2 regions of the Salisaeta longa DSM 21114 genome follow, and region 1 is predicted to be linked to the other one. Evidence: riboswitches for the same ligand, from Rfam matches in the RefSeq annotation. Region 1 holds a riboswitch; the other holds the start of a gene.
What was found. A riboswitch is a leader RNA that binds a small molecule or an ion and turns the genes downstream of it on or off. The one in region 1 is predicted to bind cobalamin.
Positions count from the first base shown of each region.

Region 1 (14,844 bases):
AGGCGGCGGGCGTCTCCCACCGGTGCACGTCGAGCCACTGCCCGGCCCCCTGCGCCGTGCGTTGCGAATGCTTGTAGCGCTCGTGGTTGCCTTCCACCACATGCAGCTCCTGGTAGCCCAGCCCCTCGGCCGAGCGCATCACCGCGCTTACGTTGCCGGTGTTTACAAGGCCCTCAATGACGGGGATGACGGTGCGGGTGCGCTGCCGTACGACGGAGGCGAGCCGCTCCATCCGCCGGGCGCGCATAAACGGACGCAGCGTCTCGATGACGGTGCGTGGCGAGAGGAGCCGGTCGCCCACGGGCAGCTGGCCCGTATCGGGCGCATGGGGCAACCCGGCGCGGCGCAGCAACCGGTTCATCTGATGGCGCGGCGTGGCCTCTTCCGTTGGCATATTTCGCATAGCATAATGAACCCTCATGGGCCCACCAACGTACGGATGCGCATCAACGCCCGCACGCCCGGGGCCCTGCATTGCTATCCCAAACGCTGATACAGCCATGACACGTTCCCGCTGGATACTTCCGCTCGTTGCGCTTGGCCTCCTCCTCATCGCGCCGCCCGCGGCTGCACAAACCGCTGGGTCGGTCATGCAGGACGTCATCGCGCGTTACGAGGAGCAGCTGGTCACCGTCGAAACCTATGTCATCGAAACCGACATGTACACGTCCTACAACCGGAAGGTGATGAAGGACGGAGCGCCGACGTACGAAACCAAAACCGTACTCAAGGGGCAGCCGGCGCTGGGGAATGGCATGCAGGCGCCGTCGTCCTTTGCGCAGCTCGACATGTTCCGGAAGATTGGCGAGCACGGCACCTATCGCGGTACCGAGACGGTGGACGGCCGCACCGCCCACGTGATCGACGTAGACAACCCGCAGGCCGTCACGCCCGATATGCCGCCACAGGTGGAGGCGATGACGTACTACGTCGACGCCGCGATGAACGTCCCCGTGCGCATGACCATCACCTCAAACGCGGGCCAGGGCTCCGCGCCCGGCACGATGGACATCACGTTCAGCGAGTACCAAACCACCGAGGGCCTTACCGTGCCGCATCGCATGACGTTCGATATGAATCTGGGCCAGAATATGACGCCCGAGCAGAAGCAGCAAATGCAGCAGATGATGGAGCGGATGAAAAACATGCCGGACGAGCAGCGCAAGCAAATGCAACAGATGATGGGCGATCGCTTTGAGATGATGCAGAAGATGCTCAACGACGAGCCCATCGTGATTACGGTGCAGCGCGTGTCGGTCAACGAGCCCATCGACGCCTCGGTGTTTGGCAATGGCCGTTCGTAACGGGCGCCTGCCGCGCATGCTTTCTGGACGCTTACCCTTGCTATGACGATTCTTGCGCTGGAAACGGCCACTGCAACCTGTGGCGTGGCCCTGTGGCACGAGGGCCGCGTGCAGGCCGAGGCGCACGTGCACCAGCCGCGCGTGCATGCGCAACGCCTCACGCCGCTGGTGGAAGCGGTGCTCGAACAGGCCGGATGTGCGCGTCGTGCGGTGGATGTCGTGGCCGTGTCCGAAGGTCCGGGGTCGTACACCGGCTTGCGGATTGGCGTGAGCACGGCCCTTGGCTGGGCCGAGGCGCTGGATGTGCCGGTGCTGGGCGTGTCAACGCTCGAAGCGCTGGCGGCGTCGGCCACGCCGTACGTTCCGCCCGGCGCGCGCCTCGTGGGCGCGCTCGACGCCCGCCGCGACGACGTGTATGCCGCCGCGTATGCCTGGGACGGCACGGCGCTGACGCTCCAGCGCGAGCCGACGGCGTGTGCAGCGGCTGCGGTGGCCGAATGGATCGACGAGGCCTCCCCAACGTGGATGATCGGCCCGGGGGCCGCGAAGTGTGCGGCGGCTTCGGCGCATGGCGTGACGGAGGTGCTCCCCGCGGCGTCGTGGGTGGCACGCCGGGCGGCCCATCACCTCGGCGCAGGCGCTACGCCGGTTGCGCGCACCGCGTTCGAGCCGTTCTACCTCAAGGCCTTTCACGGCACCCCGGCGCCCTCGCCCCTCGCGCGCCTCGACAGCTAGCCAAGCGCTGCCTGGAAAACAGTTTGCAAACTGCACCGGGCCGAGGGGTACTCATTGATGCGCTCCAGAGACCTTCCGGTGTAACGCTCGGTTGATCGGCCGCGAAGCGAACGGCGCCTCGGACGTACCGGAGGGCCTCGCGGCCACAATCATCGCTGTTTGAGCCCCCGGCGCAACGTTAGAGACGTCCCCGCGTGATGGACGCACAATGTGGTGCGTCCGCGCAGTCTACGGTCTACAGATAGGGTGCAAGTTCGATGATTGTAGCGAGACCCGGAGGTCGTCAGCTGTTCGCTTCGCCGCCGTGATTTTTTTCGTACATCTTTTTCATCCAGGAAAAAATGTACACCAGAGCCGAGGGGGCCGCTAAACAATTGTGTGGCACGTTTACACAATGTGGAAGATTGAAGCGGCTACTTTTTTATAGGCCGTCGCCGCCTGGTTGCGTTGCGTGCGAGCACAGAGCCCTACGCCGCATCGGCGCTTTGGGCGAGGCGGTGCGGGCGGTAGTGAAAGGTGTACGTGTCGGCATCCAGGTCTTCATCAACCGCGGTCACATCGTACCGGCGGATGTACTGCTCGTCGCGGGCCACCACCGGAAGGTCGTAGTGCGCGTTACGGTGCTTGAGGTGCTTGCCGGCGGCCCAGCGCTGCTCCACGAACGCCTGATGCCGGGCGAGGCGGGCGCGGTTGCGGCGGAGGCTCTCCAGGCAGGCCCGCTGCACGGTCTCGCGGACGACGGGCCGGAAAGCCGATTGAATCTCGTAGCCGATGCAGTGGCGGCGCGTGGCGGCCGCGGCGAGGGCGGTGGTGCCGGTGCCAATGAACGGATCGAGGACGAGGTCGTCGTACACCGAAAACATCTCGATGAGGCGGTAGGGCAGCGCCATCGGGAAGGCCCCCGAGCGGGCGCGCAGGGCCCGGTAGCGACGGGGCAACGTTTGCTCGGTGCCCTTCAGGTCCGTCCACAGATCCGAGAACCACCGGTTGCGTTCTTCCCAGAAGTATGCGCTCTCGCGGCGCGGGCGGCGTTCGTGCAAGGCGCGCGGCGAGCCCTTCTGAAAGATGAGAATGTGCTCGTGCTCTAGGGTCACGTACGCGTTCAATCCCAGCATGCCCGCGCCCATAAACTTGGTGGGCTTGTTGGTGGGCTTGTGCCACAAGATGCTTGGCAGCACCCGAAAGCCGAGCGTGCGGCATTGCTCGGTGGTGCGGGTGTGGTTGGGAAAGCGCCGGAACGACCCGTTAAAGGAGCGGGTGGCGTCGCCAATGTTGATGCACAACACGCCGCCGGGCATGAGGGCCCGGTAGCATTCGGCCCACACCGTGCGCAGCACCTCGTGCATAGCATCGAAGGCCGTGTCGTAGGCCTCCGCCTCGAAGGCCGCGCCCACCACATCGCTCAGCACGCAAAACGCCGGGTCCCACATCTCAATCATGGGATAGGGCGGCGAGGTCACGACCAGCGCCACCGACTCATCTGCCACGTCGGTCATCGACCGGGCATCTGCGAAGTGAACCGTCGTGCGCGTGGTCATCGAAGCGAGGCAGTCAGCAGCAGGAGCAGTAGCGGAGGGACGTACAGCATAGCCGGTGGCCCGCAGAAACGCAGGCACCGAGCAGCGCGCGACCACAGAAGAACGCCATCGTCACAACCCGGCGGGCGCGGCTTCGCAGGCGTCCAATCGCACGCCGGGCGACAAAAAAAGCCCGTCCCCGCAGAGGGAACGGGCGGCGGTGGAGCTACGGGGATTCGAACCCCGGACCTCTTGCATGCCATGCAAGCGCTCTACCAACTGAGCTATAGCCCCGCTGTAGCATTGCCCACAGTAGGGCGCGGGCCGCGCGATGTCAAGCCAACCCGTGCTCCAGGCCGGCGTTCCACGAACGATTCATACAGGCTGAACGGCTGTGCGTTGCGGGGCCTGTTGCGGGGCGCGATCGGAGAGCTGCACCCACGCCACCCACAGCGCAAACACCACCACGTAAAAGATGGTGGTGAGGCCAAAGCCGTGCAGCGGGTCGAAGGCGGCCGGCCAGTAGCGCTGCGCAAGCAGCATCACCATCACGCGCACCACGTTGGTCGCAAAGATGAGCCCGATGCCCGCCGGAATGAACTACAGCCGGTGCCGCCAGCGGCCAGGATACGCCACCACGAAGCCCATAAACAGTCCGATGGTGGTGAGCCCGTTGCAGCCGTTCACGATGCGCACGCCCACCACGCCGGGCAGCGTGAGGGTGCGCCCGCTCACCATCGCCTCGAAGCCCACAAGCTGAAGCAGCGTGCCGCTCAGGCTGGCCACCGTGGTAGAGAGCCAGCGGTCGAGCCGCCCGTCGGGCAGCAGCCACAAATCGTACACAACGTACCACAGCGCATAGACGGCCAGGCCCTTCAGGGCAAATCGTGCAAGGCGGCGGGTGGACGAATCGAAAGGCATGGGCGGCGGGGCGTTGCGCGGTATCACCAAAGACATGGTACCATAAGACCGACCGTCGATTAAGATCCGCGGGGGAGGCGAGCTGCTTGCATGACGGGCGCCGAATCGGCTACAGCCAGCCTTCGGCCGTGTACCAGGCGATGGTGCGGCGCACGCCTTCACCAATATCGACCGCCGGGGCGTAATTGAATGCGCGCTTGGCCTTTTCCGAGGAGCACTGCTTGCAGGCGTAGCGGATCTCGCGGGCCTTCTCGCGGTCGAGGGCGAGCGACTGGCCGGTCAGGCGGCTCCAGCCCTCGGCCAGCCACCCCACGGCGCCCACAAGCAGCGGCGGAACGGGGACGGTGAGCGCGGAGCGGTCGAGGGCCGCAGTAGCGGCTTCCTTCACGTCGTTCCAGCTGTAGATGGCCGGGCTGCCCAGAAAGTAGGTGTTGTCTACCGCCGCGTCCGACAGCGTGGCCCGGATGATGCCGTCCACCAGGTCGTCGACGTACACCAGACTGAGCGCGGGTGTGCTGCCGCGGCCCACGACGGGGCACACGCCCTTTTGCACGGCCTGGAAAAACGTCAGGATGTCGCGGTCGCGCGGGCCGTACACGGCGGGCGGCCGCACCACGGTGAGCGGGAGGGCCTCGGCGTACGAGGCCGTCAGGTCGTGCGAATCGCGTAGCGCCTCTTCCATGGCTGCTTTGCTGCGCCCGTAGCGGCTTACGGGCTCCAGGGGCGTGTCCTCGGTCGCCACGCCGTTGGTGCCGCGGCCCACGGCGGCCAGGCTGCTTGTAATCAGCACGCGCTGCACGTCGGGCGCGGCCTGCCGAATGGTGCCCAAGAGGTTCAGGGTGCCGGTCACGTTGGCCGCGTGAAAATCGGCGTAGGTGGGCGCCTGCGTGCGCCCGGCCAGGTGAAACACGTAGTCGGCGCCCTGCACGCCTTCCCACAGGGCCTCTACATCCGAGAGGTCGCCGCGCACCACGTCCACATTGAGCCCCGCGAGCCATTTGCGCCGCGAGCGTACCAGCGCCCGCACCGTAAATCCGCGATCGAGGAGCGCTTCTACAAGGTGGCTCCCAACGAAGCCGGTGCCTCCGGTAACAAAGGCAACGGGTGCAGCAGGCGGCGTAGGCATGAACGGCGGGCGATCAGGAAGGAAAAAGCAAACCAATGGAACGCTTTTTGTGATCAATTTGCCCGTGTCGTTGATCCGGCGCGGTAACGTTGCATTCTAACCAATGCTCGTGCGGAACCGCTTCCGCTGAATCTTCATACGGCATCGACGGTGTATTCCCCCGATCAACTATTGCGGTACCATGAGGCTTTCCAATGCTCCGCGCACCAGCCGTATCGGACTCGCCTGTGCCGGCGGCGTGGTGGAAGGGGCCATTTATGAAGTGGGTGCGCTGTGCGCGCTCGATGAGTCCATTGCGGGCGAAGACCTGCATGCGCTGGACACCTACGTAGGCGTGAGCTCGGGGGCGCTTTTGGGCAGCCTGCTGGCCAATGGCGTTTCGCCGCGCACCATGAGCCGCGCCGTGGTGTCGGAGGCCGACGACCCGACGCTCAACCTCGATCCGTCGTCGCTGTTTGCGCCAGCGTTTCGGGAATACGCCGGCCGCCTCGGGCGCCTTCCCACCACATTGGCTCGCGCCGTGGGGCATTACGCGCTGCATCCCGGCGACTTGTCCCTGCTGGGCGTGCTGTCCACGTTCGGCTCGATGGTGCCCACGGGCTTCTTTCACAACAAGGCCCTGGCGCGCTTTTTGGCGCGCACGTTTCGGCAGGCGGGGCGCACCAACGACTTCCGGCGGCTCGCGGCCGATCTGCGCGTGGTGGCGATGCACCTCGACTCGGCGGAAGTGGCTGTGTTTGGCGCGCCGGGCTACGATCACGTACCCATCTCGAAGGCCGTGCAAGCAAGCACTGCCCTGCCGGGCCTGTATTGTCCGGTGGAAATTGATGGGGAGCACTACATCGACGGCGTGGCGCGTCGCACGGTACACGCCAGCGTGGCGCTCGACAACGATGTCGACCTGCTGTTTTGCATCAACCCCATCGTGCCGGTGAACCTGCAGCTGGAGCAGCACGCCAAGCGCCTGTTTGAGCAGCACCGCATTGTGGATCATGGGCTGCCGGCGGTGCTCTCGCAGACCTTTCGGGCCATCGTCGATTCGCGCAAAACGACGGGCTTCAAGCGGTACGCGCACACCCATCCCGATGCCGACCTGGTGCTCATTGAGCCGGATTGCGAGGACAGCAGCCTTTTCTTTTCGAACATCTTTAGCTTCAGCAACCGCCACGACGTGTGCGAGCATGCCTACCAGGCCACGCGGGCCTACCTGCGTGCGCATGCCGACACGATTGATGCCAAGCTGCGCCGCCACGGGTTGTACCTGCGGCCGTCTGTGCTCGACGATCCGTCGCGCACGCTGTACCCGGCGCGCCAAGCCCTTGGGCAGCGGCGGCACCGCGTGATGCACGAAACCGATCAGGTGTTAGAGCGCCTCGATCGGGTGCTGGATCGCATTGAGCGAACCGCCGCTTAAGGAATTGCTGGACCGCATGTTGGCTTGCCGCTCGATCGTTCTAAAAGCTTTGCGCAGCGGCATTGCGAGAGCGGTATCCAGGGATGAACCAAAGCACCCAGGCGATCAGGAGCCAAAACGGACCAGCAATGAAAAACAGCAGCGTAAAGGTGACAATTCCTCTGAAGTTCAGTCCTGCGTACCCTGGAAGCTTCGTATTATTGTTCAGCGTAAGAGCCCAGATGAGTCCTCCAAAGCCAGCTGCGCTAAAAATAGCTCCGATGAACTTCAACACGAGAGTGAAATCTTGCGCCCCGCTTATATTTGAGAATGCTCTTATACCATCAAATGTGAGTCCGAGATAAATAATCCCGACTCCAGAAAATACAAGAAAGATGGTGTACGTAGCAATGAACGTTTTCTTTCGCATTTTATCGTAGCTTTATTCACAATAAGAATAGCTGCGTAACCATCAGGGAACCGCTCTTCACTGAGTATTGTTCGTGTGTGGCATCGTTCCGTCGGGATTGCCTTTGCTTCAAGAGGGAAGCGGCGGAAGCTGTGTGGGCCGGTCGTTGGCATCGAGCGCTACGAGCACGAACGAGCCGCTGCAGGCCTGCACCCGCGCGTGGCGGTCCATCGGCTCGGTGTACATGTCGACCTGCACCGTGAGAGAGGTGTCGCCGGTCGAAACTACGCGGGCCACGAGCTCCACGATGGTGCCTTCCGGCACGGGCTGCTTGAAGTCGATCTCGCTGCTGTGAACGGTGACGACCTTGGTGCGGCACCAGCGCGTGCCGCAGATGAACGCCGCCTGATCCATCCACGACATGGCCGTGCCGCCGAAAAGGGTGTGGTAGTGATTGGTGTCGCCGGGGAAAACGGGAAAGACCATTTTCGTTTCGGCGGCGTCGGCGGCCGGCGCGTTGGCGGGTGAAGACGTGGCAGCAGGAGCGGAGGTGGACATAGGGCACATCCGATAAATGAACGAAGCGGTGAGGGCAGAACGATTAGGCCTCGCAGGCCCGGCAGGCCAGCAGTTCTCGCGAGAGCTGTTGGGCGGCGTTTACGCTGTTCTGGTAGTAGAGCGACTTGATGCCCATCTTCCAGGCGTCGATGTATAGCTGGTTGATGGCTTTTACCGGTGTGCGCTTCGGGTCGATGGCCAAGTTGAGGGATTGCGACTGGTCGATGTGCTCCTGTCGCAGCGCGGCCTGCCGGATAATAGCCGCCTGACTGATCTCGCTAAACGTTTTGAATACCGCCTTCTCCTCGTCCGAAAGGATATCCAGGTGCTGCACGGAGCCATCCTGCAGGGCAATCTGCTCCCACACGGCTTCGGTGTTGTGCCCCTTGGCCTCCAGCACTTCCATGAGGTATGGATTCTTGTACGTGGTTTTTATTTTGGCGCGATCCTGCACGTAGTAGTTGCTTTTGAGCGGCTCGATGGACGGGCTCACCTGGCCGAGGATGAAGCTGCTCGACTTGGTGGGGGCAATGGCCATCGTCGTGGCATTGCGCCGCCCGTAGCCGTCCAGAACAGCCGGCTCGCCAAAGCGCTCGGCCAGCCGGGCCGAGGCGGCGTACGACCGCTCCTTGATGGTTTGGGTGAGGGTCGTGCTGCGGGCGTTGGCCTCCACCGACGCGAACGGAATCATGTGCGACTGCAGGTACGAGTGCCAGCCCAAAATGCCGATCCCAATGGCCCGGTGGCGCCGTGCAAACCGCACCGCGCGGCCCATGTGCGGGATGTCTGCGGCCTTGTCAATGAACTCCTGCATCACCGCATCCAGGAAGTAGGTCAGCATCTCAACCGCGTCCGTGCCCTTCCACTCGTCAAAGTGGAGCGCATTCATCGACGAGAGGCAACACACAAAGCTTTCGTCTGCGGTTGAAGGAAGCGCGATCTCCGAGCAGAGATTACTTGCGTGCACGTTGTAGCCCTGGTCTTTGTACACCTGCGGGCGTCCGCGCTGTACGTTGTCGCGAAAGAGAATGTACGGAATGCCGGTGTGCATGCGGGCTTGCAGGACCTTTGCCCACAGGTCGCGCTTCGCCGTGTCGCCGTCAATCATTGCCTTCATCCAGGCATCGCCCACCACCACGCCGTAGTGCATCGTCTGGATGGCGTCGCCCTCGGTTTGGATGTTGAGCCATTCCTCCACATCGTCGTGCTCGATGTCGATGTATCCGGCAAAGTGGCCCCGGCGCGTTTCGCCCTGGCTTACGACGTTGATGATGGTGTCGAAGAGTTGTGCAAACGGATAGGTGCCGTTGGAAGCGCCGTTGTTGGTGATGGGCACGCCGCGGGGGCGAATGGCGCCAAAGTAGCCGCTGGTGCCGCCGCCCACTTTGGTCATCATACCCACTTCGGCGTGGGCGTCGAGGATGGACGCCATCGAGTCGCCGATGTACGACCCGTAGCAGCTGATGGGCAGCCCGCGGTCGAGTCCAAAGTTCGCCCACACGGGCGAGGCGAGCGAGTAGTACCCGCGGCCCATGTAGTCGTAGAAGCGGTCGGCGAAGCCGTCCATGCCCAACACCGCTTCGGCCCGGTCGGCAATCTGCCGGATGCGCTGTTCGGGCGAGACGCCGGGCAGCAGGTAGCCGCGGCGAAGAAAGGTGCGGGCGTCGTCATTCAGCCAGGAGAAAGCAGCCATGCGAAAGTCTTAAGTCTAAGCGAAACGGACGGGACAAAACGTGTAAGGCGCGCTGCAAAGACGTGCTAGAACAGATCGTCGCTGGTCACGCTCTGGGTCATCTTGGAGTAGGCCGTGCTGCGCTTCGAGAAGAAGTCGTTGCCCTTGGTGAGCAGAATCTCTTCGTAGAACCAGCGGCTGGCGTCGAGCGCCGCCGGATCGACGTCAAAGAGGGGCTCCACCGAAACGTTACGCAGCGACCGGTTGAAGCGGTCGCGCACGAAGGCATCAACGACCGGGCGCGGGAGGAAGTCGAGCGTGCCCGCTGCAAAGATCCAGTCCAGCACGCGCGCCTCGGCCCGGTAGGCCCGCTCGCAGGCCGCGCGCACCCGGGCGTCAAACGCAGGACCGAACCACGCGGGGTGCTCCGCCCGCAGTTCCTCGATGAGGGCCAGCCCAAACAGGCCGTGAATTTGCTCCTCTTTCGACGTAGCCTCCACGATGTTGGCAACGCCCTTGAACCGCTTCTCGTGCTTGTCGAATGACAGCATGATGAGAAACTGGCTGAAGAGGCTCACGTGCTCGATGAAAATCGAGAACAGCACAATCGCATGCACGAAGTCGGCGTCCTCGGCCGCAGCGGCCCCGCGAAGGGCGTCGTTTAGGTAGGCCACCCGGTCGTTGAGCGCCGGGATGGTATCGAGCGCGGCAAAGGCGTCGTTGAGGCCCAGCCGCTCCAGCAAGTGGGCGTAGGCATCCATATGCCGCACCTCGCTCTCGGCAAAGGTGAGGCCCACAGCGCCAATTTCGGGCTTGGGCAGGCGCTTGTAGAGATCGCCCCAAAACGTTTTGACGGCCACCTCTACCTGCGCGATGGCCAGCATGGTTTTGCGAATGACGCTGCGCTCCGTGTCGGAGCAGGCCACGCGAAAATCTTGGATGTCGCCGGTGACGTTGAATTCGTCGTGCACCCAGTACGACTGCCGGATGGCCGTTTTGTAGCGCAGCAGGTGGGGGTATTCGTAGGGCTTGAGGTTGACGCGGGCGTCGAAGAGGCTCATGAGGGTACGGAGTCGTCCAGCAAAACAGAACAGGCCGTGAGGACGGGCCCGGTACAGGGCCGAGTTGCCTCGCGGGCGTGGCATCCGCGCAAGCTGACATCCGTGGGAGGGCCGACGCGCCAAAGAGATGGACCGTAGGGCAGGCGACGGCGGCCGTGCGGGCGACGTCGCGATGCGACGCGCCGATGAGCCGACAAAGCATACCGTGCAGGACCACAACCCTAGGACGCGTAGGGGACGCTCGCACGGAGCGCCGTGGGCCGCGTTCGCTGAGCGGGCAATCGGACTGTAACCGTTGCGCGACAGTGCCGGACTTTCACCGAACTTCCCCCGAGTGCTGGTGCGGTACGAGCGCCCCAGCCGCCGTGCCCTGACAGCACAGCCTCTGCGAATGCGTAGCTTGACTCGAATGTAGCCCCAAGGTAGGACCGGCGGCCGACAGTGTCAATGCCTGGGGTGCCGGCGACGAGAAAAAAGGGACGGAAGCCGCCGGGTGCCGTTCCTAAAGGGTTTTCAGACAGGGCGTACGTAGCCTATCAGGCATTTACGCCGTTCGACGCTTCCTCGCGGGTCCCGGGCGTCATGGCCGGCGGGTGGTCTACCGCATACAGCGGCAGGCGCACCGAGACCTGCGTGCCCTCGCCCTTGCGACTCGCCACAGCGATGGAGCCGTCCATCATGTTGACGAGCTTGCGGGTTACGGCAAGGCCAAGACCAGTCCCTTCAAACGATCGGCTGTCGCCCGACGATTCCTGCCGGAAGGCGTCGTAGAGCTTGGGGATGAAGGCTTCGTCGATGCCCACGCCGGTGTCGGCAATGGTGAGCAGCGCATCCGGCGGATCGGGGGTCGTGCGGGCGGTGATGCGGCCGCCGGGCTCCGTAAACTTGAGCGCATTGCTCAGCAGATGGGTAAGCACCAGGTGCAAGGCGGCGGGATCGGCATAGGCCTGCACGGGCGCGGGGGGCGGCTCGATGCGCAGCGTGAGGTTCGCATCGCGGGCCTGTTCGCGAAACGGATCGGCGGCCTCGTGGAGCGCGTCGGCAAGGGCCACGCGCTGGGGCCGCAGCGCCACGGCGCCCGCTTCCAGTTGTGACAGATGAAGCAGCGACTCGAGCGTATGAAGCAGGCGGCGGCCGTTTTCGTTGATGTGCCGCAAAAACCGGTCGGTGGTGGCATCGGGCGACTCGTCGCGGAGGGCTTCCGAAAACCCGATGATGGACGTAAGCGGCGTGCGAAACTCATGGCTCATGTTGGCGAGCACGGCCGACTTTAAGCGGTTCATGTCTTCGGCTTCTTCTTTGGCCTGCCGGAGATCATGCGTGCGCCGGGTCACCTCGCGGCGTAGCGTCCAGGTCCACGCTGCACCGGCGCCCAGCAGCACCAGCAAGCCGACCACCACGAGGAGCAGGAGCCGCGTGGGGGGCGCGGGCGACGGGGAGAGGGCTTCAGCATCGAGCGCCATCCAGCGTTGGTAGATCCTAGCGTGCGTTTGAGCCGTGATGCTCGCCAGCGCTTTGTTCAGCACGTGCTGCAACATGGCCTGATCGCGCGGCACGCCAAAGCGGAGGGCATAGCGGTAGCCGGTGCGGCTGGCCACGCGAAGGTTGGGCAGCTGGGCCGCCTCGATGGCCGCGCCAGCCACGGGAAGGGACAGCACCATGCCATCCACAAGACCAAACGCGGCCTTCTCAAGACCCGTCTGGATGTCGGGCACCTTGCGGTAGTGCACCTTGGGGTAGCGATTTTCGAGATACGATGCCACGGCGTATCGATCGACCACCGCCACGGTATGACCGTCGAGCCGTTCGAGGCTGAGGGGCGCTTCGGCCTGCGCCCGCACGAGGAGCACGGTGGGCACGGTGAGGTAGGGTTCGGTAAACCGAAGGTACCGGCTACGGGCGGTTGTCTTTTGGATGGCCGCGCTCAAATCGGCACGGCCGTTCCGTAGGCTGTCGAGCACCGCGCGCCAGGTGGGTGCCCGCACGATGTGGAGCCGCATGCCGAGGCGCTTAATGGCGACGGCCAAATAATCGGGCGCGAGCCCCACCGGCTGGCCGGACGGGCCGTAGGACTCGATCGGCGCGTAGTCTGGGATGGGCGCGTAGCGGATGACCGGGTGGCGCGCGATCCAGGCTCGCTCGCGGGCCGTGAGGTCGACAAGCGTGTCGGTAGCGGCAACGCTGCGGGGGATGGCGCGGGCACCGGCGCGCGGCACGCACAGCGCCGCGAGGCCGAGAGCCAGGGCCACACCGACGGAGCAACGACGCGTTACGAGCAGGGAGCAGAGCCATCTCATGGGTCCGGGCGAGCTGTTCAACGGGTGAATACAGGCGGGCACCGGGGCACTACAAAGCCGCCGCATGTTTACAGCATATGCACAAAAGATATGGTAGACTTTAGATAAATGATAGGGGGCGAGGGCGTGCGTAGCCGGTGCACGGGTGGGCAGCACGCGGGCGCGCCGGTGGATCAAATGACGTATCCAGAATTGACGGTGCAGGGGCCACGCCCAAGGTCCAAAAACAAAAAGCCCCGGCGTAGGCCGGAGCTTCGTTCCAGGTGGGGACTCCCCGTTCCCCCACATAGCGCTACTTTTCCAACCGGCGGGCGGTTGGACGGCTGCGGCCGGGAGATTCACCCTCGTCGCTGGAACGTTTAGGCTTACAGGATGCGCCAGTTCTTGATCTGTCTTCGTACGCGGTCTCTCATTTTCGAGGAATTGGACGATGCTTCTATAGTGCTGCGGGGCATTGACGGATAAGCAAAATCGTAATCATCGGAGCACTGTAAATACGTAGAAAAAATAAAGAGAGCAGCGTTACAATTCCGTATTGTAGGGTGTCTTTAAGTAGCAGCAACAAAAAAGAGCGAACAACTGAAGAAATACCTACAGATCTATGGACTTCATCGAGCAAATCGAAGCGCTATCGGCACGTGTTCACGAGCAACGTGACCATCTAAATACCGAGGAGGCGACAAAGAACGCTCTTGTCATGCCCTTCATTCGAGCGCTCGGGTATGACGTTTTCAATCCGCGGGAGGTTGTCCCGGAGTTTACGGCTGACTTTGCCAACAAGAAGGGCGAGAAAGTGGATTATGCGATCCGTCGCGACGATGCGTTGGTTATGCTATTTGAGTGCAAGAAGGCGGGTGCTGAGCTTTCTACCGATCATGCCGGACAACTCTTCCGCTATTTCCACATGACAAAAGCGCGGATCGGGGTGCTGACAAATGGTGTCAATTACAAATTCTTCTCTGACCTGGAAGAGGAGAATAAGATGGACCAACGTCCTTTCCTTGAGCTTAGCCTTGGAAAATACACTGAGCAGCACGTTGAAGAGCTAAAGCGATTGCGAAAGTCTACATTCGACCTTCGGGAAATGCTTGAGGCGGCGCACGACTTGAAGTATCGAAAGGCCCTTCGTAACTACCTCGACCAACAGTGGAGGCGTCCTGAAGATGATTTTGTTCACTTCATGGCAAAGCAGGTATACGATGGGCGGGTGACGCAAGCCGTACGCGAACAATTCCAAGGTATCGTGCAGAAGTCGCTTCATCAACTTGTACACGATAAGGTCAGTGGCCGCCTGAAGTCTGCTCTGGAAGAAGAGGAGGCAAGCGTCGCGGTAAACCTTCAGCCTACTGAAAGGAGCCCGTCCGAGGTGGAAGGGAGAGATACGCTTCCTGAAGGTGTCGTAGAGATCAATGATGATGTCGTGACGACTGAGGAAGAAATGGAGGGCTTTCGCATTGTTCGTGCCATCATGCGAGAGGTCGTTGATGTTGACCGCGTGACTCCTCGTGATGTGAAAACATATTTTGGCGTTCTCCTCGATGACAATAACCGTCAACCGATTTGTCGTTTGCACTTTAACCGATCACAGAACTACATCGGACTTTTTGACGAGAACAAGGACGAAGAGCGCGTTCCCATTGATTCGCTGGATGATATTTATAACCACGCGGACGCATTACAACGAATAATCAATGTTTATGATGGGGAGCAGTGACAGGCAACCGGAGGTCACCCTGCGTCAGGCCTTGTTTTTCCAGGGCCTGGGCTGTGGTCAGTGAGCCATCGCGCGGGCCGGGTCGGGAAGGGCGAGCACGTTCGTCCAGTAGGTCAGCGGCTGCTGGGGAGCGTCGA
Region 1 is NZ_ATTH01000001.1:1,837,652-1,852,495, reverse strand. It holds gene SALLO_RS0107630 (TrmH family RNA methyltransferase) at 1-394, opposite strand, end outside; gene SALLO_RS15985 (LolA-like protein) at 501-1,304, shown strand; gene tsaB (tRNA (adenosine(37)-N6)-threonylcarbamoyltransferase complex dimerization subunit type 1 TsaB) at 1,347-2,039, shown strand; gene SALLO_RS15980 (DNA-methyltransferase) at 2,507-3,577, opposite strand; tRNA gene SALLO_RS0107610 (tRNA-Ala) at 3,778-3,850, opposite strand; gene SALLO_RS18150 (hypothetical protein) at 3,932-4,141, opposite strand; gene SALLO_RS17770 (archaeosortase/exosortase family protein) at 4,157-4,477, opposite strand; gene SALLO_RS0107600 (NAD-dependent epimerase/dehydratase family protein) at 4,587-5,603, opposite strand; gene SALLO_RS0107595 (patatin-like phospholipase family protein) at 5,785-7,017, shown strand; gene SALLO_RS0107590 (hypothetical protein) at 7,058-7,426, opposite strand; gene SALLO_RS0107585 (acyl-CoA thioesterase) at 7,535-7,963, opposite strand; gene SALLO_RS0107580 (ribonucleoside-diphosphate reductase subunit alpha) at 8,007-9,656, opposite strand; gene SALLO_RS0107575 (ribonucleotide-diphosphate reductase subunit beta) at 9,722-10,696, opposite strand; adenosylcobalamin-variant (AdoCbl-variant) riboswitch at 10,964-11,041, opposite strand; gene SALLO_RS0107570 (ATP-binding protein) at 11,233-12,945, opposite strand; gene SALLO_RS0107565 (type I restriction endonuclease) at 13,595-14,707, shown strand; gene SALLO_RS15970 (ABC transporter substrate-binding protein) at 14,765-14,844, opposite strand, start outside.

Region 2 (14,844 bases), 1.3 Mb from region 1:
CACCGACGATGCCGTAGGCCGGGGCGTGGCTTTTTCGTGCTGGCGCATCAGGTGCTCCTGCACGCCCTCGGTGGCGGGCGCGGCCGACGCGCGGAGGTAGCGGCCATCGGACTGCAAGCGCCAGCCGGTGGGGCTGTCGAGCGCCGTGCGTAGCAGCGTAACCAGGCGTTCTTTGTGATCGGCGTCAAGGATGGGGGCGGCAATCTCGACGCGGTCGTCGAGGCGGCTCCGTTGCCAATCGGCGCTGCTGATGTACACGTCGGGCGCGCCGTCGTTGTGGAAGTAGAAGATGCGGTCGTGCTCCAAAAACCGCCCCACGATACTCACCACGCGTACCGTTTCGCTGTAGCCGTCAAGGCCCGGACGCAAGCGGCAGTGCCCGCGTACCACCAGCTCAACCGTAACCCCAGCCTGCGCGGCGCGGTACAGCGCCGCAATGATTTGTCGGTCGCCCAGCTCATTCATCTTGGCCATGATGTGGCCGTTACCTTGCAGGCGCTGGTGGTCGATCTCGCGCTCGATCTTGTCCAGGAAGGCCCCGCGCATATCCTGCGGCGCCACCAGGAGGTGGTTGTACTGCTGCTCCGGCGCGTAGCCCGTCAGGTAGTGAAACAGGTTGGTAAGATCGTACCCAATGCCCCGGTGGCAGCTCAGCAACCCGAGGTCGGTATATTGCCGGGCCGTCTGTGCGTTGTAGTTGCCCGTGCTGATGTGGCAGTACGTACGCACGGCATCGGCCTCGCGCCGCACCACAAGCGCCGCCTGCGCGTGGGTTTTGAGGCCCACCAAGCCGTAAGCCACGTGCACCCCGGCATCCTCCAGCTGTCGGGCCCACGCGATGTTTTTCTCCTCATCGAAGCGCGCCTTCACCTCCACCAGCACCGCCACCTGTTTGCCGCGCTCGGCGGCCTCGATGAGCGCATCCACAATGGGCGAGTTCTCGGAGGTGCGGTACAGGGTCTGCTTAATGGCAAGCACCTGCGGATCGGTCACGGCCTCTTCGATGAAGCGCTGGACGCTCTCCTCAAACGACTCATACGGGTGGTGCACCAGCATATCGCCCGAGCGGATCGTACTAAACAGCCCGGGGCGCGCGCGGCTTTTCGCGTCGCGCTGCAGGCGCACCGGCGTTTGGGGGCGCCACTTCGAAAAGCGCAACGCCGGCGTATATCGCTCCGACGGAATGTGGAGGTCGGCCAGCGTGGTAAGGTCGCTGTAGTCGATGAGCCGATCGGCCACGTACATGTCCTCGGCCCCCACGCGCAGCTTGTCCATCAGAAACGAGCGCACCGCCTCGGGCATCGCGCGCTCCACCTCCAGCCGCACCACCGGAGCAAAGCGTCGCTCGCGCAGCCGCTCGGAGATCATCTCGATCAGGTCGTCGGCCTCCTCCTCGTCGCGCCGCACATCCGCGTTGCGCGTCACGCGAAAGGCATACACGCCCTCCACATCCATCCCCCGAAAGAGGGCATCGATGTGATGCGCAATCACTTGCTCCAGCGGCACAAACTGCAACGGATTAAGCAGCGGGACCCACCGCGGACGGCTGGTGGTGGGCACCTTCACGCGGGCAAAGTGCTTGGTGCCGCGGTCGGGGTGCCGCAGCACCACCGCAAGCGAGAGGCTCATGTTGGAGATAAAGGGGAACGGGCGGCCCGGATCGACCGCCAGCGGCGTGAGGATGGGAAAAATGTTTTTGTGGAAGTAGGTGTGGAGGCGCTCGCGCGTCTCCTCGTCGAGCGCATCGAAGGCGCGCACGCGCAGTCCGATGGCGTCATTCAAGGCCGGCGCAAGGGCCTCCGTCCACGTGGTGCCCAGGGCCCGGTACATGGGGCGCACGGCCTGAGCAATGAGGGCGAGCTGCTCCTCGGGGGTGCGGCCGTCGGGCGAGGGCGTGATGACGCCTGCTGCCGCCTGCCGCTTGAGGCCGCCCACGCGCTTGCGGATGAAGCCGTCGAGGTTGGATGCGGTGATGCCCAAGAACCGCACCCGCTCCAGAAGCGGCGTGCTTTCATCGCGGGCCATTTGCAGCACGCGCCAGTTGAAGTCGAGCCAGCTCAGCTCGCGGTTGAAGTAGAGGCTTGCGTGGTCAACGCTGGCGCCCTCGGGCACGGGTTGCGGCACGACCGCCCGCGGAGGGGCGTGGTTGTTGGACGGCGAAGGCGCGTCATCGGACGAACGAGGCATGGGGCGCACAGAAAGCAGGAGACAAACGACGAGGGGTCTTACCGTCGATGCGGCGGGTGGGTTGCGCGTGCTACGGCGCAACGCGAAGCACAATTTTACCTGCGTTCTCGTTGTTCTCCATCCGCTGGTGCGCGGCGGCCACATCCGTCCAATCCATGACGGAATCAATGACGGGCTGCAAGGTGCCATCCACAAAGCGCGGCATCGCGTAGCTCGCAAAATCCTGGGTGAGCTTCACCTTGTACGCCAGCGATCGAGACCGCAGGGTCGTCGCAATCAGGCGCGCGCGCTTCGCCATGAGGTCGCGCAAGCTAAACTGCTCAACGGTGGCACCGCCCAGGGTGGCCAGCTGAATGATGCGGCCATCCATCGCCAGGCTGTCGATGTTGCCCTGTACGTACGGCGCGCCAATGAAATCGAGGATGAGGTTGACGCCCTGTCCGTCCGTTAGGCGCGGCACCTGCGCGGCAAAATCCTCGGTGGTGTAGTCGATGGTCGCCTCGGCGCCAAGCGAGCGGCACAGATCGTGCTTTGGGGCAGAAGCGGTGATGTACGGATGCGCCTCGGCCGCCGTGGTCAGCTGAATGGCTGCGGTGCCCACCCCGCTCGCGCCCGCGTGGATAAGGACGTGGTCGCCCGTTCCCAGATCGCCCAGCCAATGCAAGGCCTGAAAGGCCGTCAAGAAGACTTCGGGAATGGCAGCGGCCTCTTCCATCGAGAGGCCCGGCGGGAGAGCCATCAACAGGTCTTTGTGGACGACGGCATACTCGGCATAGCCGCCGCCAGAAAGGAGCGCACACACGCGGTCCCCCGCCGACCAGTCGACAACGCCCGGGCCGGTCGCATCCACGGTGCCCGCCATCTCCAACCCCAAGATGTCTGAGGCGCCTTCCGGCGGCGGGTAGTGGCCCTTTCGCTGGAACGTGTCGGCGCGGTTGAGGGCCGTGGCCTGTACGCGTACGCGGACTTCATCGGGGCCCGGATCGGGCGTGGGCACCGGGCCGATGGTGAGGTTCGACGGCGGACCCGGTTCGGAGACAAGGACGGCGCGCATAAAACAGAGGCGTTTGTTAAAAGATAAGGGGGCCCTGTACCACCTTGGGCGGCCGGCGAATGATCCAAAGCCGCAGCATCACCCTCATGGAATATTCCCATAAGGCTTGTGGCAGTTGTCTATAACACCCCAAACGATGACCGATCTAAAAGTGAAATAATTGACACGAAGACGCCGCCTTCGTTTGCAATTACAATGAACGGATAATATCATGGCAGATGGTGAAAGCGCTTTCTGCAGCAGCGCGCCTTGCCATGAGACGCACCCAATGCCGAGGCACGGTGCACGCAGGGCCGTGTCATGCAGGCGATCGTTGAAGAAAGAAGTTGCGCGAGATGCACCCCGTTGTCCTCTATCAACAATGAGCAGCGAAGCGATATGTATCGAAAACTTACAACGTATGCTTTGGGCAGCCTCCTGCTGCTTGTGTTCAGCGTAGCGCCTGTTCAGGCGCAAGAGCGCGAGGTGAGCGGCACCGTAACCGAAGCGGCCACCGGCAATCCGTTACCGGGCGTTAACGTTACGGTGAAAGGCACCACCACTGGCACCATTACAAACGGCCAGGGCACATACACTCTCACCGTGCCGGGGCCCGATGCCACGCTCGTTTTCTCCTTCGTTGGTTTCCAGACCGAGGAGATCCCGGTCGGGACGAAAGAAACCATTGACGTGGCAATGGAAGCACAGGTGCAGGCTCTTGAGCAAATGGTTGTTGTGGGATATGGCACGCAGCGCCGGCAAGATATTTCAGGCGCGGTGTCGACGGTGGATGTAGCAGAAGCCAACGTGGGGCAAAATTCGAGCCCTACCGACCTGATTGAGGGCCGCGTGTCGGGCGTAAACATCGTGCAGAACAACGGCGAGCCCGGTGGAGGCGTTAAGGTACGCATCCGCGGCACCACATCGCTCAGCGCGAGCAGCGATCCGTTGTATGTGATTGATGGCGTGCCCATTACGAGCACGAATGCCACGCCGGGGGGACTTGCGCCCAGCGATATTGTCGCCTCGTCCTCATCGAACCCGTTGTCGCTCATCAACCCAAACGACATCAAGTCGATTCAGGTGCTGAAAGATGCAGCTGCAACGGCCATCTACGGGTCGCAGGGGGCCAACGGCGTAATCCTGATTGAAACGAAATCGGGCGATGCCGGCGGGCTTGAAGTGAGCTATAGCGGCGAGGTCTCGGCCTCGAACGTAGCCAACCCCCTCGATTTGCTGTCGGCCGACCAATACCGGCGCGCGCTCACTGACTTTGCGGGCTCGCAGGCGGCCGACGCGCTTGGTTCGGCGAACACCGACTGGCAACAGGAGGTCTTCCAAACGGCGGTCGCGCAAGATCATAACCTGTCGTTTTCGGGCGGAAACGAGTCGACCACGTATCGCGCCTCGTTGGGCTATCTCGATCAGCCGGGCGTGGTCACGAGCTCGGGCATCACGCGCTACACGGCGCGCGTCAACGCCAGCCAAAAGCTCTACGACGACAAGCTGCAGTTGAACCTGAATGTGACCGGTTCGCTGCTTGAGCGCGATCACGTGTTCTACGCGCAGTCGGCCGGTTTTCAGGGCGGCGTCTTTTCGAACATGCTGAAGTTCAACCCCACGTTTCCGGTGGTTGGCCAAGGCGGCAGCGCGCGGTTCTTCGAGTACTCGAACACCGTGATCAACCCGGTGGCCATTCAAAATCAGTTGGATGACTTTACCGAAAGCACGCGGCTGCTGGGCAACGTGTCGGCGTCGTACGACGTGCTGGAGAGCCTGACGGCGAAAGTGAACTTCGGGTACGACCAGACGAACGCCACCCGCCGGTCGTACATTCCGCAGGCCTCGCCCCTAGGGGCAACGCAAAGCGGCATCGCGCAGCAAACGGCGCGTGAGGTGTCGAGCGCCATCGTGCAGAGCACCCTTCAGTACCAGAAACAGCTCACGGATGTGCATCGCGTGGGTGTGCTCGCGGGCTACGAGTTCAAGCGCGAGACCTACGAGCAGATCGATGCTCAAACGCAGGGCTTTGTAACCGATGAACTCATTTACAACAACCTGGCCGGCGGCAACGACCCTCAACTGCCTGGCTCGGGCAAAGAGCAGATTGAACAGCTCTCGTTCTTTGGGCGCGTCGATTACAACTACGACGACCGTTACATCCTGCAGGGTACGCTCCGCCGCGACGGTGCCTCGGTGTTCGGGGCCAACAACAAGTATGCGTATTTCCCGGCCGGGTCGATTGCCTGGCGGGTAACCAACGAGTCGTTCATGGAGTCGGTCAACTGGCTGAATGAACTGAAAGTGCGCGCGTCGTACGGCCTGAGCGGCAACCAAGCCATTCCGCCGTACCAGACGCTGCAGCTGCTGGGCCCCGACCAATCCAACATTGCCGTCTTCGGATCGGGTGAGGCCGAGACCACCGGGTTTGCGCCCATCAACTTTGCCAACCCGAACCTGAAGTGGGAAACCACCACGTCGCTGAATGTGGGAATGGACTTCATCGTTGGGCGCTTCGATGGCACCATCGACGTGTACCAGAAGAAAACCGAGGACCTGTTGCTTTTCATCAGCGTGCCGCAGCCGGCCGTGGTGAGCCAGCGCCTCGAAAACATTGGCGCGGTGGAAAACACCGGTGTCGAGTTCTCGCTGAACACGCAGCTGTTTAACCGCGACAACTTTACTCTCAACGTGGGGGGTAACATCAGCTACAACAAGAACGAAGTGACCGATCTTGGCCAGCGCGGCACCATCTTCCTGACCCCGGTAAGCGGGGCCGGCCAAACGGGCACCAACGCGCAGATCATCCAGGAAGGCTCGCCCATCGGCACGTTTTACGGCCCGGTCTATGCCGGAACCAACGCGCAAGGGCAGCAGCTCTTCCTCACGGCCGATGGCGGCACCACAACCAATGTGGGCGACGCCGAGCGCCGGGTGATTGGCGATGCGCAGCCCGACTTCAACTACGGGTTCACGTTCTCGGGGCGGTATGGCAACTTTGACTTCAGCACGTTCTTCCGTGGGATCTATGGGAAAGACGTGTTCAACAATACCGCGCTGGAGTTCTCCACCAAGAACAACCTGAACCGTAACATCAACATGTTGGAAAGTGCGCTGGACGACGAGGCGGCTATCACGCCGGTGTATTCGTCCCGATGGATTCAAGACGCATCCTTCTTGCGTCTGGACAACCTGACCATCGGCTACACGCTGCCTATTGCGGAGCAACTGGGCATTCAGCGGGCTCGGATTTACTTCTCGGGGCAAAATCTCTTCGTGATCACGCCCTACAACGGGTACGATCCGGAGGTGAGCACCACGGCCAACGGTACCGATACGAGCGGCGGGCTGCGTAGTCTTGCGATTCCGGCCCTAGGCGTGGACTACACCAATTACCCGCGTGCACGCACCTTTACCTTTGGCGTAGACCTCGGCCTGTAAGCCGTTCCTTGCCCTCTGCATAGGCCTGTGCTCCGGGCGGCTAGCATCGCCCGGGGCACGGTCTCCAGCCGATTGCCGATTCAAACTCATGACGATTGATCCCATGACTGTATACGTACAACGATTGCTACAGCGAGTGCCTAGCGTATCGGCGCTCTTGGCTGTATGCCTGGCCGCTACCCTGCTTGCGGGGTGCGACCTGGACGAAGATCCGTTTAGCGTGGTCACCCCAAACGAGTTCTTTAAGACAGAGAGCGAGTTTGTGGCGGCCATCGCACCGGTATACGCTCAGGTCCGTGACTACCAAAACAACTACTTCAATATCTCGGAGCACTCCTCCGACGAGATTATGGTGCCCACCCGTGGCACCGATTGGGGAGATAATGGAAACTGGCGCCGGCTCACGCAGCATCAGTGGACGGCGCAGCATCCGAACATTGACGGCGCGTGGGTGAGCGCCTTTACCGGCGTGGCCCGTGCCAACTCGGTCCTTGCGGCGCTTAATAACACCCAGACCGATCTGGAGCAGGCGCCACAGTTTCGCGCTGAGCTGCGCTTCCTTCGGGCGTTCTTCTACTACCAGCTGCTTGACCTGTACGGCAACGTTCCGATTGTGGTGGAGCAGGGAAGCTCCTACGAGCAGTACCCGCAGCAGCCGGTGAGTAGCCAAGATCCGCCTGCGCAGCAAAGCCGCCGCGAGGTCTTCCGCTTCCTGATCGAAGAGCTCACGGGTTGCGCCGACTTGAGCGCTGTGAATGTACAAGACTGTGTGGAGAACCCAAGCGGCGGAGCTCTCGCCAATTTGCCGCCGTCCGTTGAATACGGACGCGCGAGCAAGTGGGCCGGCTACGGACTTTTGGCGCGCCTCTTCGTGAACGCTGAGGTGTACACCGGGCAGTTCACCGGTAACAACAGCTTCACGCCGGGGCTCTCGTTTTGGGAAGAAGCCGAAGCGGCCGCCGATGAGGTGATCTCCTCGGGGCAGTTCATGCTGGCCGACAACTACTTCGACAACTTTGCGGTCAGCAATGCCTCATCGCCCGAGATCATATGGCCGGCAACGTACAAGGCAGAGACGGGCTTGGGCCTCACCCTCAACATGCGGGTCATGCATTACAACATGATCCCCGAAACACCGTGGAACGGCTTCACGACGATTGCGGAGTTCTACAAAGGGTTTGACGTACAGGCAGGTCCAGATGGCCAAGTCGGCACGCGGGACGATGTGCGCAATGACGTGCGCACCCAGGGCTTTCTCGTGGGGCGCACCTACTCTGAGCCTAACACCGGGTGCTATGGCATCAACTGCTTTAGCAATGAGAACACGCCTACGGTGAAAGTGCGCGGCACCGATACGCCGCTTGACATCACGCTCGAAATTCCAAGCATAACGCTGGAAAGCAATCCCGCGATTGAGGCAGCCGGGGCCCGCCCGCTCAAGTTTGAGGTGGACCCGAACCAGACGGCCCAGTTCTCCAGCAACGACTTGCCGTTGTTCCGCCTGTCCGAGATGTATCTGATTCGGGCCGAGGCGCTCAATGAGATGGGACAGCCGTCGGCCGCGCGCGACGCCCTCATTCCACTGCGCGAGCGGGCCTATCCCGACTACCCGAACGAAGGCGCGGTGCCCACCGGGTTGTCCCAGGCCCAAATGCGTAGCCTCATCCTGCAGGAGCGCGGGCACGAGCACTACTACGAAGGGCTGCGTCGTCAAGACCTCGTCCGGTACCAGGTGAGCGGTGGCACGGCATCCGGAGGCCCCTACACGTCGCCCAGTGACCCGTACGCACCCACGTTCACGGCACCCTGGATCTTCAAGGATCAGAGCAATATGTACCGCATGCTCTTCCCGATACCGCAGCCGCAGCTTGATGCAAACAGCAAGCTCACGCAAAACTGCGGATACGGGGGCGGTCAGTGCCCGCCGGTGGGCTGAGGTTCGTCGGCATCCGCACATACAAATCACGTACAGCGCCTCGTCGGCTTTCTGCTGGCGGGGCGTTTTTTATGCGCACCGCGAGAATGCCCGTTCTAAACTGCGTTTGTGTATAGCTTCGGTTAAGGATGGGCGTATCTGTTGGATTTACCCGCGCCGCGCGCTACATTCACAAACGTTCATTGATACACGCTGCCGGTTCGTGCATTGCTGATGCACGATTAAAAGGGAACGCCAGGCGAGCCATAGGCTCGATGCTGGGGCTGTACCCGCAACTGTGTACCGGAGGCGCTTCGAGGTGAGGACGCGCGCGCCACTGTCTGCTCCCGCAGATGGGAAGGGGCGCGCCGAGCTGCTGAAAGCGCTGTACCTCCGGAAAGCCAGGAGACCTGCCGCGGACGTGCGTTTTGCCAATAACCTCCGGGATCTTGAGGTGTGGCGCTGTCTTCGGTTGCGCATGCGTGCGCTGAGCGCACGTCTGCAGGCATCGTGGCGGCCTACACCTTTTTGAGGGGCGGGCCGTTTATTTATGATGCACCGAACACTTCTTATCCTTTGGGCGCTCACGCTCGCTGGAAGCCTGTGCGCCGCACGCACCACGTGCGCGCAAGGGGCACCGCGTGATACGACGACAACGCCCGACACGTCGCGCGCGCCGCTGATGGAGGCGGTACTGCCGCGCCTGACCGTCATGGCTACGCGTCTTCCTACGGCCGCAGCGCAGGCGCCTGCCCGCATCGCTACGTTCGACTCGACCGCCCTGCTCACTACGGGGGCCCGCTCGGTGGCCACATTACTCCGCGAGCGGGCTGCGCTCCACGTTCGGCGCTACGGCCCGGGCGGCCTCGCCTCGGTGTCCATGCGCGGCACCGGCGCAGCCCAGACGCTCGTCCTGCTGGACGGGCATCGCATCGTCGATCCGCAACTCGGGCAGCTCGACTGGACGCTCCTCCCTACCGTCTTGCTGCAACAGGCCGAGGTGCTGCACGGGCCCGCCTCGGCCCTCTACGGATCGAGCGGCATCGGCGGGGCGGTGAATCTGCAAACTGTTGCGCCGCAACCTGCATTTCGCTTGAAGACGCAACTGCACGCGGGAGCGTTTGGCGCACGCGGGGGCAGCGGACTCATTACGGGCCGCGCTGGGCCGCTCAGCACGGTGGCCGCGGTATCCTACCGGCAAGCCGCCGGCGACTACTCCTACCGCAACGAGGCCCGCTTCCCGCCCACCCGTGTGGAGCGCACAAACGCCGATCGGCAGTTTGCGAATGCCTACGTCGCAACAGCCGTAACCACCGGCGCGCATCGCATCCGCGTCTCGGGGTGGTGGAGCCAGGCGGAGCGCGGCATTCCGGCGGCCGTGGGGGGCACGTCCGCGGCGCGGCAGTGGGACGAGAGCGTGCGCCTCTGGGCCACCGATACCTGGCAGCGTCCGTGGGGCACGCTCGACATTGGGGGGCTGGTGCAGCACAAAACCCTGCGCTACGTCGATCCGGCCCAAAACCTTGCCACTACCGGCCGCACATGGCTCGCCTCCGTCGACGTTACGGCGCGGCGGCCATGGGGCAACCGCTGGCGCGTGGCTTTCGGGGGCGATGCCCGCGGCGTCACGGCGCAGCATCCGCAGCTCGCAACCGCAGCACGCGAGGGCCACGCCAGTCTGTTTGCAAGCGGTAGCGGACGCTACGGCCGACTGACGGTGCACCCGGCCCTTCGCGTCGATGGCTACGCGCGGCCCGCGAGCAATGCAAGCGCTGTGGCCATCAGTCCGCGGCTTGGGCTCAACTGGCAGGTGGCGCGCGCGCCGCTGGTTGCCCTCAAGGCACAGGTTGGGCGCGCCTTTCGCATGCCCACGCTTAACGACCGGTACTGGCAGCCGGGCGGCAACCCGCAGCTGGCACCCGAGCGCAGCTGGAATACCGACGTGGGCGCGTACGTGCGGGGCGGCTGGTATCGGATGGAGGTGACGGCGTTTGCCAACTGGCGGTACAATCAGATTGTGTGGACGCCGCAGCCCGCCGGCTACTGGCGTCCGCAGAATGTGCAGAACGTGCGCGCGCTGGGCCTCGAGGCATCGGCCGAGCTGCACTGGACCCCCGCGGCGTCGTGGAGCCTGCGGCCGCGTGTGGCGGCCACCTACACCAACGCCCGCGACCGATCGGTGCGGGGCCGCCCGGGCTACAATACGCGCCTGCCCTTTCTGCCGGTAACGACCATCAAGCCATCGCTTACGGTGCAGTGGCACCGGTGGGCGCTCGACCTAAGTAGCCGCTACATTGGGGCGCGGCCCACGGGCGATGGCACGCGCGAGCCGTACCTCGTAACCGACGCGCACCTGCGCTGGCACACGCACATCGCCCAAACGCGCCTGGGCGCCACCCTTCAACTCCGCAACGCCCTAAACACGCAATACACCGTCGCCGACGGCCATCCAATGCCGCCGCGGCACCTACGCATCACCGTACGTCTTTCGCTTTAACCTATCGCAACCCACCACCGACCCATGCGCACAGTTCTGCACCGCCTGCTCGTTCTTTTTCTACTCGCTGGACTCAGCGGATGCGACCTGCTGGGCACCGAAGACGATGCCCCACCTGCCCCGGCACGCGTCGTTGTGGCCAACGCCGGCGCCTTCGGCAATCAAAACAGCAGCCTTACCTTCTACAACCCAACCAGCGACGCCACCGAGCGCCTGCCTGCCCAAGACGGATTTGCGTCGTACATCCAGAGCCTTGCGCGCTACGAGGAACGCCTCTACGTGGCCTTTGGCGAAACCGGCACCGTCGACATCTTCAACGCCGAAACCAACAGCCGCGTGGGTCAGCTCTCCGGCATTCCCAATCCCCGCTACGTCGCGTTCAGCGGCAATCAGGCATTCATCACGAGCCAGGATTACGCCAGCAACCCGCAGCCCGCGGTATACGTGGCCAATCTCGACACGCGCCAGATCGTCGACACCATTCCCGTGAGCGGATCGCCCGAGCGGATGGCCCTGGTGGGCGACCGGCTCTACGTGGCCGAGGGCAACCAAAACGGCACCCTCGCGGTGATTGACGCGACCAACCGTACAGTGATGGACGACGCCGTGCCCGTGGGATGCGACGTGCCCCGGGCGCTGGTACACGACGGCGATGGCGAACTGCTGGTCTTCTGCGCGGGCGCCACCATCTACAACGAAAACTTTGAGGTGGTCGATCGCACCAACGGCGCCATCCACGTGCTCGACCCCTCCACCAACACCATCACAACGGAAATTAGTCTGGACGGACAGCTGACCTCTGCCAGCCTGGGGCAGCGCGTGTGGCACAGCCCATCGGCCGATGTGGTGCATACGGTGGTGGGCGGCAACACCATCGTGCGTTTCAATACCGCGACGAACACGATTGCGGCGCGTATTCCGGATGATGGCGCACCCATTGGCACGCTGGCCTACGATGCGGCCGTGGAGCGGTTGTACGTGGGCCGGCTGGCGGCCGAGAATGGATTTGCGTCGGCCGGTACGGTGACCCTCCACCGCCCCGATGGCACACAAACCGGCTCGTTTCCCGCGGGCATCGCGCCGGCCGATGTGGTGCTGCAGCGGTCCACGCCGTAAGCGCTGTCTGATACCGTGGGTGCCCACTTGCTCTTGCACGCCCTTCATGATAACGATTGACCAAGCCCATGCACATTGACCGCTGCTACTGCTTCCAGAAAACCTTCGCCGAGCTGAAGGCCGTCGCCGAGGCGACAGGGGCGGCGTCGGTAGAAGCGCTGCAGGCCGAGGCTGTGTTTGGCCACAACTGTCAGCTGTGTCACCCGTACGTGCGGCGCATGCTGCGCACCGGCGACACCGTGTTCGACACGATCGTTGAGGCAGCCGATGAGCCGCCCACGCCGCAGCCCGCGCGCACGCCGTCCGACTGACGCGTTCTTCGCGGATCCCAGGCGCAAAGCGGCGGTTCGGACACAGCGGTACGCCCTCTTGTACTGACTCCCTTTGCTGTGTCTACGCTTCCGCGTCCGCTTTACGACACGTGGCCCGCGGCCCAACAACCGGCCGCAACGGCCCTGTGGGCATGGCATAGCGCCCTGGCGCGTCCGCAGGCGGTGGGCGGCGACGGGGCGTTTGGGTTCGACGACCACTTCTTTGCCGACGAGGCCGAGCGGGCAGCGGCGGGGGACGCGCTGCAGCTGCTGCCGGCCGGGGTTGCGCAGCCGGCGTACGAGGCCTGCGCGGCCCACGGGCTCGATCGTGCGCTGCTGGCCCGGCAGGTGCGCGCCGCCCGTCACCTGCACGGCCGCACGCGCTTCGCCACCGCGGCCGATCTGAATGCCTTTGTGCACGACTGGGCGGTTGCCCATGGCCACTTGTTGGCCGGCCTCGCCGGGCACAAACGGTTTGCGCGCAACCCCGTGGCCGAGCTCTCGCGCGGATTTTTTCTGCTCGGGCGCTTGTTGCAACTCCCCGATGACCTCGACGACGACCGGCTCTTCATTCCCGAAGCCGAACTGGATCAGCACGGCGTGCGGGACGTCCGACTCGTCGATGGCCGCATGAACGAGGACGTGCGGCGGCTGCTCTGGAAGCAATCGGTACGTATTCGCGATGCCCTGGGCCAGGGGCAACTGGTGCTGCGCGATGTGGACTGGCGGCTGCGCTTTCACCTCAAGCGCTACTGGCTTGGGGCCCTCGCGCACCTCGATGCGCTAGAGGCGGCCGGCTTCGATGTATGGGCGTATCGCCCGCTCCTGCCCTGGTATCAGCACGTACAAATTCACGTTCAGGCCTTCTTTGGCCGGGCCCTTAGCACGTAGCTCTCACCCACCTTCCCCTGTTGCCATGACCACCTACAAAGACGCCGGCGTTGATCTTGAAGCAGGCGACGACGCTGTTGATCGCATCAAGCCGCTGGTGCGCCAGACCTTCACGCCCGGCGTGCTCACCGATATTGGCGCGTTTGGCTCGTTCTTTGAGCTGGACCTCTCGGGGTACGAGCGGCCGGTGCTGGTGTCCTCGATCGACGGGGTGGGGACGAAGGTGAAGGTGGCAAGCCGCGCCGGGCGCTACGACACGGTGGGGCAGGATCTGGTGAACCACTGCGTGAACGACATTGCCGTGGGCGGGGCGGTGCCGCTGTACTTCTTGGATTACTACGCGACGGGCACCTTGCAGCCGGCGGTGGCCGAAGCCGTGGTGGGTGGATTTGCGACGGCGTGTGCGGCCAACGAATGCGCCTTGGTGGGCGGCGAGATTGCAGAGATGCCCGATGTGTATCCGGCGGATGCCTACGACCTGGCCGGGTGCATTGTGGGCCTCGTGGAGAAAGACAAGATTCTGGGACCGCAGCGGGTGTCGGCGGGCGACGTGCTCATTGGGCTGCCCTCCAATGGGCTGCATACCAACGGCTACACGCTGGCGCGCACGGTGCTCTTTGGCGCGTACGATGTGGACGATGCGCCGGAGGCGCTGGGCGGAGAAACCGTGGGCGAGGCGTTGCTGCGCGTGCATCGGTCGTACCTAGCAGCCATCCAGGCGCTGGTGGCCGAGGAGCTGGTCCACGCCTGCGCACACATCACCGGCGGCGGCCTGCCGGGCAACCTGCGCCGCGTCGTGCCCGAGGGCTGCGTAGCGGCTGTAGACTACGACGCCTGGACCCCGGGCCCGCTCTTCGATCTCATCCAAACCACCGGCGACGTGCCCACCGGCGACATGCGCCAGACGTTTAACATGGGCATCGGGCTGGTTGCCGTTGTTGCGCCGGATGCAGCCGATGCCGCGATGGAGACGTGGCGCGCAATGGGCGAGGCCCCCGTGCGCATTGGCACCGTGCGGCCGGCGTAAGGAGCGCTGCTCATCCAATGGCGCCGCTGTACACGTACCACCCCAGCCCGATGGTAAATGCAAAGGCGCCCCACAGCCCATGCTCGACGGTAACGAGCAGGGTGGAGTGCGAGCGCGTGTAGCGGTAGCCCAGCACCCAGCCGCTCACGGCCGTCATGAGCGGGGCCGTCCAGTTTGCAAACACGATATGCGCGAGTCCGAAGGCCACGCCGCTCACGGCAATTTTGGTGGCGCGTTGCGGAAAGAGCGCATCGTAGCGGTGAAAGAGGAACGCGCGGAAGATGACCTCTTGCGGGTAGACCGACACCACGGGGTAGGTGCACACGATGATGAGCCAGAGGCGCGGATGCTCACGCGGAAAGGACAGGAGCAGATCGGGCCGCAGGGCTGCCACGATGAGGACCGTGAGCGCGCCGCCCGCGAGAA
Region 2 is NZ_ATTH01000001.1:3,140,373-3,155,216, forward strand. It holds gene SALLO_RS17235 (hypothetical protein) at 1-17, shown strand, start outside; gene ppk1 (polyphosphate kinase 1) at 1-2,187, opposite strand, end outside; gene SALLO_RS0113135 (NAD(P)H-quinone oxidoreductase) at 2,258-3,241, opposite strand; gene SALLO_RS17245 (SusC/RagA family TonB-linked outer membrane protein) at 3,620-6,661, shown strand; gene SALLO_RS0113145 (RagB/SusD family nutrient uptake outer membrane protein) at 6,765-8,597, shown strand; cobalamin riboswitch at 8,777-9,008, shown strand; gene SALLO_RS0113150 (TonB-dependent receptor plug domain-containing protein) at 9,127-11,073, shown strand; gene SALLO_RS17250 (DUF5074 domain-containing protein) at 11,098-12,189, shown strand; gene SALLO_RS17255 ((2Fe-2S)-binding protein) at 12,258-12,500, shown strand; gene SALLO_RS0113165 (squalene/phytoene synthase family protein) at 12,579-13,391, shown strand; gene purM (phosphoribosylformylglycinamidine cyclo-ligase) at 13,417-14,418, shown strand; gene SALLO_RS0113175 (CPBP family intramembrane glutamic endopeptidase) at 14,429-14,844, opposite strand, start outside.
Region 2: it holds a riboswitch for cobalamin, as region 1 does, so the genes downstream of both, SALLO_RS0113150 (TonB-dependent receptor plug domain-containing protein) here and SALLO_RS0107575 (ribonucleotide-diphosphate reductase subunit beta) in region 1, are expected to answer to the same signal.